Regions from separate parts of the Alteromonas sp. CI.11.F.A3 genome, predicted to be linked through region 4. Evidence: predicted binding sites of a transcription regulator. Region 4 holds the regulator's gene; each other region holds the start of a gene.
The links. Region 4 encodes FNR, which switches genes on or off when oxygen is low (the NO sensors DNR and NnrR bind a similar motif). Its sites were predicted from a motif close to TTGATCTAGATCAA; they were not measured.
Positions count from the first base shown of each region.

Region 1: a site for FNR is predicted at 970-983, ahead of R1T43_RS03025 (GbsR/MarR family transcriptional regulator). Genes of this name have one in related genera too.
Region 2: a site for FNR is predicted at 739-752, ahead of atpD (F0F1 ATP synthase subunit beta). Genes of this name have one in related genera too.
Region 3: a site for FNR is predicted at 1,388-1,401, ahead of R1T43_RS02030 (cytochrome ubiquinol oxidase subunit I). Genes of this name have one in related genera too.

Region 1 is NZ_CP136708.1:693,689-695,896, reverse strand. Features, by position in the region: gene R1T43_RS03030 (energy transducer TonB) at 1-664, opposite strand, end outside; gene R1T43_RS03025 (GbsR/MarR family transcriptional regulator) at 1,033-1,590, shown strand; gene R1T43_RS03020 (cytochrome ubiquinol oxidase subunit I) at 1,602-2,208, shown strand, end outside.
Region 2 is NZ_CP136708.1:2,340,736-2,342,943, reverse strand. Features, by position in the region: gene R1T43_RS10075 (hypothetical protein) at 1-64, opposite strand, end outside; gene R1T43_RS10070 (YceK/YidQ family lipoprotein) at 203-529, opposite strand; gene atpD (F0F1 ATP synthase subunit beta) at 851-2,208, shown strand, end outside.
Region 3 is NZ_CP136708.1:455,192-457,399, reverse strand. Features, by position in the region: gene R1T43_RS02030 (cytochrome ubiquinol oxidase subunit I) at 1-1,182, opposite strand, end outside; gene R1T43_RS02025 (hypothetical protein) at 1,587-1,721, shown strand; gene R1T43_RS02020 (hypothetical protein) at 1,849-2,208, shown strand, end outside.
Region 4 is NZ_CP136708.1:2,552,715-2,554,922, reverse strand. Features, by position in the region: gene uspE (universal stress protein UspE) at 1-811, opposite strand, end outside; gene fnr (fumarate/nitrate reduction transcriptional regulator Fnr) at 909-1,649, opposite strand; gene R1T43_RS10960 (sulfite exporter TauE/SafE family protein) at 1,699-2,208, opposite strand, start outside.

The DNA of each region.
Region 1 (2,208 bases), 1.9 Mb from region 4:
AATTACCGTAGTAAAGCTGTGACTGAAAAAGGTTCACCGTAGATTTAGCCAATATTGCGACAGGTAGGTATTCGTATAAATCTACCGTAATTTGAGATTGGCGCATATATTCTAAAAAATCTTCATTCTTATAATAATAGATAGATTTTAACCACGCAGCTAAAGCATGCTCATTTAAATTCTTAGTATGATCTTCTACCAACTCGTCTATGGATACTTTTATGCTAGACATATTCGCGGAAGGGCTAGTAAGTGCGTCTATTATAGCTTGGTATTCTTTTGCAAAGGCAGGCGTGACACTACCTTCGCTATGACCAGCTTCTGAGTAAGTGTGTTTAACAAACAAGATTTGAGCACTGGTTACCGGTTTTTCATTAATTGATGCGGGGGAATACTGTAGGTTTTGAACTAGTTTAGTGCTTTTTTTCACATACCGGTCTTTACCTGAATAATCAAAAACAACGATATCTTTCGTTGTTCCGTCTGTATCTATTATGAATGAAACTCTTGTCCAACCTTCCATACCACCGCGAGAAGTGAAGGCATCCTCCACTGTATTAGCATTTTTTATTAATTTGGCGGCTTTAACTTTTTTGCTGCTGCCAAAAGAGGAAGCGCTTACCATTATCAATGACACGCATAATAACGCAGAAAATACCTTCAAAATTTATCCCTAATTTTTAGCGAGGAAGAGCCATAAGCCTCAACATCGCATTTCCTATTTAACTCTAGGTTATTTATAGCATCTATATTTTACACTTAACAACCTATCGAAACGTAAAGTTGAGACTGAATTCCTTCTTAATTTTACGATTGCTAGGATAGTGTTGCAGTTAGTTTGCGTTGCATCTTTCGCGGTAAGTCATTAATCCGATAAAGACCAATGAGCTTCATATTATGTAAATAAGATCCAACTGCTCATTTAAGTGTTTTCTTACTCCTCCTAACATAATTTTCATCTGATACTTGTTGATCTCAATCAAACTTCGGCATAAACTTTCAGTAATTTCTGAAAGTTCAGCAGGTATAGATATGAAAATGACACCACTTATTACTTCTGCGGTTATGCACTTCGGTGAAATGGGCAGTCGTTGGGGCTTTAATCGCACTGTGGGCCAAATTTTGGCGCTTATTGTACTTGCTGATGAGCCCATTTCAGCACAAGAAATTGCCGACGCGCTCAATATATCTCGCGGCAACACCAGCATGGGGTTGAAGGAGCTACAGTCGTGGCGCTTGGTAAAACAACACCTTGTTCCTGGTGAACGAAAAGAGTTCTTTATAGCTGGCGGAGATATTTGGACGCTTGCCAACCGCGTATTTGAAGAGCGCCGCAAGCGCGAAATAGATCCTACCATGAGTTTATTGCGGGATTTATTACTAGACACTCCCGCCAACAAAACTGAAGCAAACGCTCAAGATAAGCTGAATGAAATTCACGACTTATTAGAGTCGGTTACTGCGTGGTCACAGGAGCTTCAGAATTTGGGGCCAGATAAACTTAACACCTTGATGAAACTCGGCTCGGGTGTTGGCCGTATGTTAGAACTGAAAGACAAAATTCTACCGGGAAAAAATTCCGTTAACTAAGGAGACTATCTGTGGATGCGTTTTTGCTGTCTCGTTTACAATTTGCATTAAATATTAGCTTTCATATCCTGTTTCCAACTATCACCATGGCAATGGGATGGTTCCTTTTTTACTTCAAGTTTCGCTCAAATGTAACCGGTCATCCAGTATGGATGCGTATGTACCGCTTTTGGGTGCGCGTATTCGCACTTAGCTTTGCACTTGGTGTAGTAAGTGGCGTGACCATGTCTTTCCAATTTGGTACTAACTGGCCCGGCTTTATGGAGCGAGTGGGTAATGTAGCGGGCCCACTACTAGGTTACGAAGTCCTTACTGCGTTTTTCTTAGAAGCCACGTTCCTAGGTATTATGTTGTTTGGTATTCGTCGGGTACCTAACTGGTTGCACACCCTTTCAACATTAATTGTGGCGGTGGGCACTACCATGTCAGCCTTTTGGATTCTAGCGCTCAACAGTTGGATGCAAACGCCTCAAGGGCATGAAATTATCGACGGCGTTGTATATGCCGTAGATTGGAGCGAAATTATTTTTAATCCTTCGTTTCCTTATCGCTTTGTACACATGATGTTAGCCTCGGGCCTGACGGCCAGCTTTTTAATAGCCGGCTTATCGGCCTACC
Region 2 (2,208 bases), 210 kb from region 4:
CAGCAGCCATCAGTACAGCAAAGACAATAATAACTTGTCCAAACAATGTTGCATTAATATTCATAGCAAAAAATCCTTCGTTTCATCTTCGATAAGATAACCACCTTAGCGAAGGCGATGTTCATCATACAATCGCCTTTACGTAAAGTTGCCAACTTTCACACAAGTTATTGAATTATAATAAATTTAGTTAAAGTGCAACTTAGTTAACTTTAATACTGCCTTTGTCTATCTGTTGTACTGCGGTGTATGGAATAACAATAGTGTCTGCCACAATAGAAAACGCCGCATCAATAACAAAGAAAGGGACTTTCCCAACCGTAGAACCGATATTTTCCCGGCGGCTTGGTTCACCGTTTAACAAACATACATTATATGAGAACCCACTGTATACACGAGGAATTTCTTCGCAGTAGCTTTTCTTACCTTGATGTTCAATTTGAACATGGTTGTTGTCAGGGGAAATTGTTTTCACAGTGGCACAGGAGCAACACGCTAAAGATAGGATGGCGAGAGACAAAATTTTCATATACTACTAATTCCATTTATTAAGTGAGCATTGTCAAACTAATGTTGATTACATCAGCGGTCTATTAGCCAACAATACCATTACCCGACTACAATTTAAAACAACGGCATGAGTCATGTTCAACTTCTTATGCTGTCACTGCATGAAGTTCATATCCAAAGTAGATCAATATTAAAACGGCCCCGTGTTTAAATTAAACTTTCAAAAGTTTGATAAAGGTCAAATTGTTCAATAAATAAACGGCGTATTCTATTGGTGTAAAAGCATCTTTTAATGAGCGAGCACCAAGTGATAGATTCACGGAAAGAACAAATAGATGCGATGCATGATGGCGTTATTGTAGCGGTAAGGGGGAGTATTGTTGATATTCGTTTTACTAATCAACTCCCAGATATCCACACGATCATTTACGCTAATGACGGTAAGATAACGTTAGAAGTGGTTTCTCAACTCTCAGCAGAAAAAGTGCGTACTATTGCGCTAACGCCTACCCAGGGTTTAGCTCGCGGTATGATTGTAAAAAGCTCACAAGGCCCTTTAAAGGTGCCTGTTGGCCCTTCAATACTCACCAGAATGTTCAATGTGTTTGGTGAAGCCATAGACGGTAAACCTTTTACTGACGATGCAGAGCTTCGTAGTGTTCATCAATCCCCTCCTCCCCTTGTTAGTATTTCCAGCCAGCTACAGATATTTGAAACTGGCATCAAAATCGTTGATGTTCTGTGTCCGCTTGAGCGAGGCGGAAAGGCAGGCTTGTTTGGTGGCGCTGGCGTGGGCAAGACCGTTTTGCTCACCGAAATGATTCACAACATGGTAAGCCACCAACAAGGCGTGAGTATATTTTGCGGTATTGGTGAACGCTGCAGAGAAGGAGAAGAGCTATATCGCGAGATGAAACAGGCCGGAGTATTAGACAACATGGTCATGTTATTCGGACAAATGAATGAGCCTCCTGGAAGTCGCTTTAGAATAGGTCATAGTGCGTTAACCATGGCTGAGTACTTTCGTGATGACGAAAAGAAAGATGTGCTGTTGCTTATCGACAATATATTTCGCTTTATTCAAGCAGGATCTGAAGTGTCTGGCCTAATGGGGCAAATGCCATCGCGAATGGGTTACCAACCAACATTAGGTACTGAGTTATCAAGTTTAGAAGAACGTATCGCCAATACACAAAGCGGTGCCATTACTTCTATTCAAGCAGTCTATGTGCCTGCTGATGATTTTACTGACCCAGCAGCAGTACATACCTTTTCTCACCTATCAGCCACCTTAGTGTTGTCACGCAAACGCGCGAGTGAAGGCTTCTACCCGGCGGTCGATCCGTTGCAGTCCAGTTCAAAACTGGCCACCCCTAATGTGGTTGGCGACAAGCATTACCAAATAGCACAACAGGTTCGTCATATTCTTGCCCAGTACAACGAATTAAAAGACATCATTGCCATGTTGGGCTTAGAACAGTTATCTAAGAAAGATCGTAATGTTGTGGCAAGGGCTCGTCGTTTAGAACGCTTCTTTACCCAACCATTTTTCACTACCGAGCAGTTTACTGGCATGCAAGGTAAGTTCGTTAGCATCGAGCAAGCATTAGAAGGCTGCGAACGTATTTTAAGCGGCGAGTTTGATGAGTATCCCGAAAGCGCCTTGTACATGATTGGCGATATCAATGACGCCATTAG
Region 3 (2,208 bases), 2.1 Mb from region 4:
CATTAAGCGGAAACTCCAAAATAAAGGGGCAACTTTAGGAATGCTGTAATCTACCGCTTTTTGTAGGGCCGCTTCAGAAGGCTGTGTAACATCATCCGTAAATGGCTCTAACAACATGGCATAGCCCATATTATCTTTGTGTGCTTCAAACAGCGCGCGTTCGTCTGATGAAGCGGTTCCATCTCGAACACTGTCTAGCAACGCGTACGCTTTGATACCATCAAGAATACGCAAACGATTCTCAGCTTTAATATCTTTTAAGCCTTTAACTTCCTCGGTAAGTGAACGAGTAGCAATAATGCCCATCGCCCAAGGAATTTGAAGTGCGTATACGGTTTCTTCTTTTTCATCGTTGGGAATACCAAATACGGTAAAAGGCGCAGGTGCTGGGTGAGTGTCATACTCCGCTTCAACAGCAGCCAATTTTACTTTTTGCACTTCTCCTAACTCGTAACCACTTTCATCACCAAGCACAATAACTGACAAAGTAGCAGCTAGACCAAAGCTTGCAGCAATAGCGAAAGACCGACGGGCAAATGCGATATGCTTGTGGTTAAGTAGGTAATAACTAGAAATCGCCAATACAAACATGGCACCTGTTACGTAGCCGGCTGAAACGGTATGCACAAACTTAACTTGCGCGACAGGGTTAAAGATAACCTCAGCAAAGCTTGTCATTTCCATGCGCATGGCTTCAAAGTTAAATTCTGCGCCTACGGGGTATTGCATCCAACCATTCGCAATGAGTATCCATAGTGCTGAGAAATTAGAACCAATAGCCACTAACCATGTGGTCATTAAATGTCTTCCCTTCGACATTTTGTCCCAGCCAAAGAAAAATAGCCCAACGAAGGTTGACTCTAGGAAGAACGCCATCAAACCTTCAATAGCCAGGGGCGCCCCGAAAATATCCCCAACATAGTGAGAATAGTATGACCAATTCATCCCGAACTGGAACTCCATAGTGAGGCCGGTAGCCACACCAATGGCGAAGTTAATACCAAACAACTTGCCCCAAAACTGAGTCATCTGTTTGTAAATTTCTTTGCCTGTCATCACATAAACGGATTCCATAATGGCAAGCATGAAACTCAACCCTAAGGTTAAGGGCACAAATATAAAGTGGAACATTGCAGTTAGCGCAAATTGCCACCGCGATAGTTCGACTAACGTATCGCTCATGGGTTTTCTCCCTAGTTAAAAACAGCACGGCAAGCCGCTAAAAATTCTATTTAAATCAACAACCTTAATTAAAAGACCGCACCGTAAGACTTATACTTCTGTATGAGGTTTAGCAAGCTTTGCGCCAGCTAAGGCACCACTGCCCCTAACCTTTAGTATTCCCTACTGTGCGGCGCAATTATTCCATTAAGTCGAACTAGCCGTGTTGATCCATCTCAAACAAGACGAGAGGAAACTGCGCCAAAAATGACAATTGCCGCCACTTTTGACAGAACAAAACTATCTTGAGTGAAATGATGTGACTCTTTCTGAAAGTGGAGTATTTGCAGGGAAAAAACGGGCCATACCGCAAGCGTGGGTTGTGTTCACACCACAATGAGAGGCAAAGTTACTGCGATATTTTCATGCGGCTGGTTCACGCTGCGAACGGCGGCCAGCTTGGTTACTTAGAAATATTAGATAAACTCGCGTTTACCTCTAATTACCCTAACAAGGGTAAAATGATAGGCGAGTCTGTTGCCTTTATAGCCATGCAGTAAAAACCCCTTTCAACATCCTATATTTAACGTATTATTAAATAAGTTCCGGTAGAAATAGAATACTGCTTTGCCATTGAAGTCATTATTTACACTGCTAGTATGCCTAACCCTGCTATTGCAAAACGCAATGGCCTTGGGGCTTGCGGCCGTTTCAATGGAAAAAGCACAGCGATTTACTACCGAGTTTAATGACGACAGCAACGACATAGAGCTGATTTGTACCGGCAATACCATGCGCTGGATATCATTAAGCGCGACTGAAGGTGCTGGTGAGTTTGTTTATGTTAGTGTAGATATCAGCAAGATACCGGTAGAACATATCGACTGTACCAACAGCCTGCTTTCTGACTTGCCCAACGCCGTCACGGCACCTGATTTTTCACTTCCTTTAGTCACCTTTGTTCGTTTTAACAACCTTGCTACTGCCATTGCACAGCGACCCTATACGGCATACGCCTACGCGACTGGGCTCTCCCGTGCTCCGCCC
Region 4 (2,208 bases):
CTCGGCCAACCGTGCCTATGATCACCAGTTCGGCATCTATATCTTTGGCTATTCTTGGAATCACTTTTTCAGGTAGGCCTTCTTTAACGTAACAGCGCTCACTATCAATAGCATACTTTTCGCTGTGTTTGTTCATCTCAAGTTCGTGATGGTGCTTTACTGCGTTGTTGTACGTATCAGGGTCGAACTCCGGAACTTCAATCGCGATATTAAGCGGTGTAGCAGGATAGCTGTTAACCAAATTTACGTTGCCACTGAGTAGCGCGGCATAATCGTTAGCAATGACTGTGATTTTGTCGTTGAGTAGCGCATGTTCGTCGTCTTCACTGCCTACATTGACTGCCGCAATAATTTCACCATTGTCGGGCCATTCATGGTCTTTTACCAACAATACGGGGGAGGGACATTTTCTAAGTAGGTGCCAGTCTGTTGGAGTGAAAATAACAGAAGCTAAATCGTCATGGCGTTTGGTTGCTTTAACAACCAAGTCTATATTGTTATCTATTACATAATGCACCACAGCTTCAAAGGCGCGGTTGTTCCATTCAACAACAATATCGGTTTTTTCAAACCCTAAATCGCTAAGGGTTTTACGTAACCAACCCGCATGTTCCTTAGTGACCGCATCGCGCATTGCTTCGCGATCATCAGGGCTGAGCATGGTAGTCATATCATAAGATAAATCGTAAACCACCAGCATGGCGGTGACAGAAGCCCCTGTCTTTTTGGCAAGTTCGTATGCACGGCTAAGCGCAGGTTGAGTATCTCTATCGGCTTCAATGACCGCTAAAATACGTTCATACTTAATCATAACCCCTCCAAACATCGTTAGAATTTTGGTTGCTACAATTTAAGTGTAATACCTATTTGCTATTACGTAACTTGTTTTAGATCAAAAGCTTTGAAGATTAGCTATTACAGGCAATATTAGGTGCAACCACAGACGATAAACGTCGTGACATCTCATCAAAATCTAAAATAGTAATGAGTTTACCGTCCACCTGAATAATATTTTCTTTTTGAAAACGGCTTAGTAGGCGACTAATGGTTTCAATAGTTAAACCAAGGTAGTTTCCGATTTCATTTCGCGTCATCGTAAGGTGAAATTCTTTGTTTGAAAATCCACGCTCTTCGAAACGTTGAGAAAGCTGTGAGAGGAAATACAATAGGCGTTCTTCTGCTGAGCGCTTATTAAGCAACATCATGAGGTCATGATCTTGTTTAATTTCCGCACTCATAAAACTCATTATTTGATGTCTTAACTTGGGGAACTGAACTGACATCTCGTCTAGGGTTTCATACGGTAATTCGCACACCATCGCAGTTTCTAATGCCTGAGCATAACTTTGGTGCTTGTTTTCCCGTAATGCGTCAAAGCCGATAATATCGCCAGGAAAGTGAAAACCTGTAATCTGCTCTTCACCATCTGAGTTGGTGACGAAAGACTTAAAAGAGCCGGTGCGTACTGCGTAAAGAGAGTTAAATGTATCTCCCGACTTTACCAGTAAATCACTCTTGTGAAGGGGTTTCTTTCGCTCAATAATATCATCTAAAGATTCAATCTCAGTCTTGTTTAGCGCAACGGGCAAACATAAGTGACTGAAACTGCAATTTTGACAATGAATTGAGAATTGGCTTCCTTTGCTCATAGGTTCAAACTATAAATAGGGTCGACTTAATATAATCTTACTCTTTTGTTTATGAAATTGCTGCATAAATTAAAAAGAGCGCGTAAATAGCCAATATTCCTGAAAAGCATTGCCTTACCACGGGGTGCCTAAAACCGGCTATAAGGTACTGACTACCTGCACTGGCCGCTAGCAAGGTGGGCAGGGTGCCTAACCCGAAAAAGAGCATAATAGCTGCGCCATCAATGGCAGAGCCTGATGCTAATGACCATGTAAGTGTTGAATAAACCAGTCCGCAGGGAAGCCAGCCCCATATAAAACCGTACGGGAGCGCATAGACTGGACTTTTGAACGGTAGGAAGCGTTTAGATAAGGGCTGAATAGCTTTAAATAATCCGCGCCCCATTGCTTCAATGTAATTTAAGCCTTGCCACCACTTACCTAAATAACACGCTAAAAGCAGCAGCATAATGCCACTAATTAAAGACAAAACGGGTTTAGCAATTGGCACAAATTCGGTGGCCATTTGGCCAACAGCGCCTGTAATAGCACCGGCTAACGTATAACTGAGGATACGGCC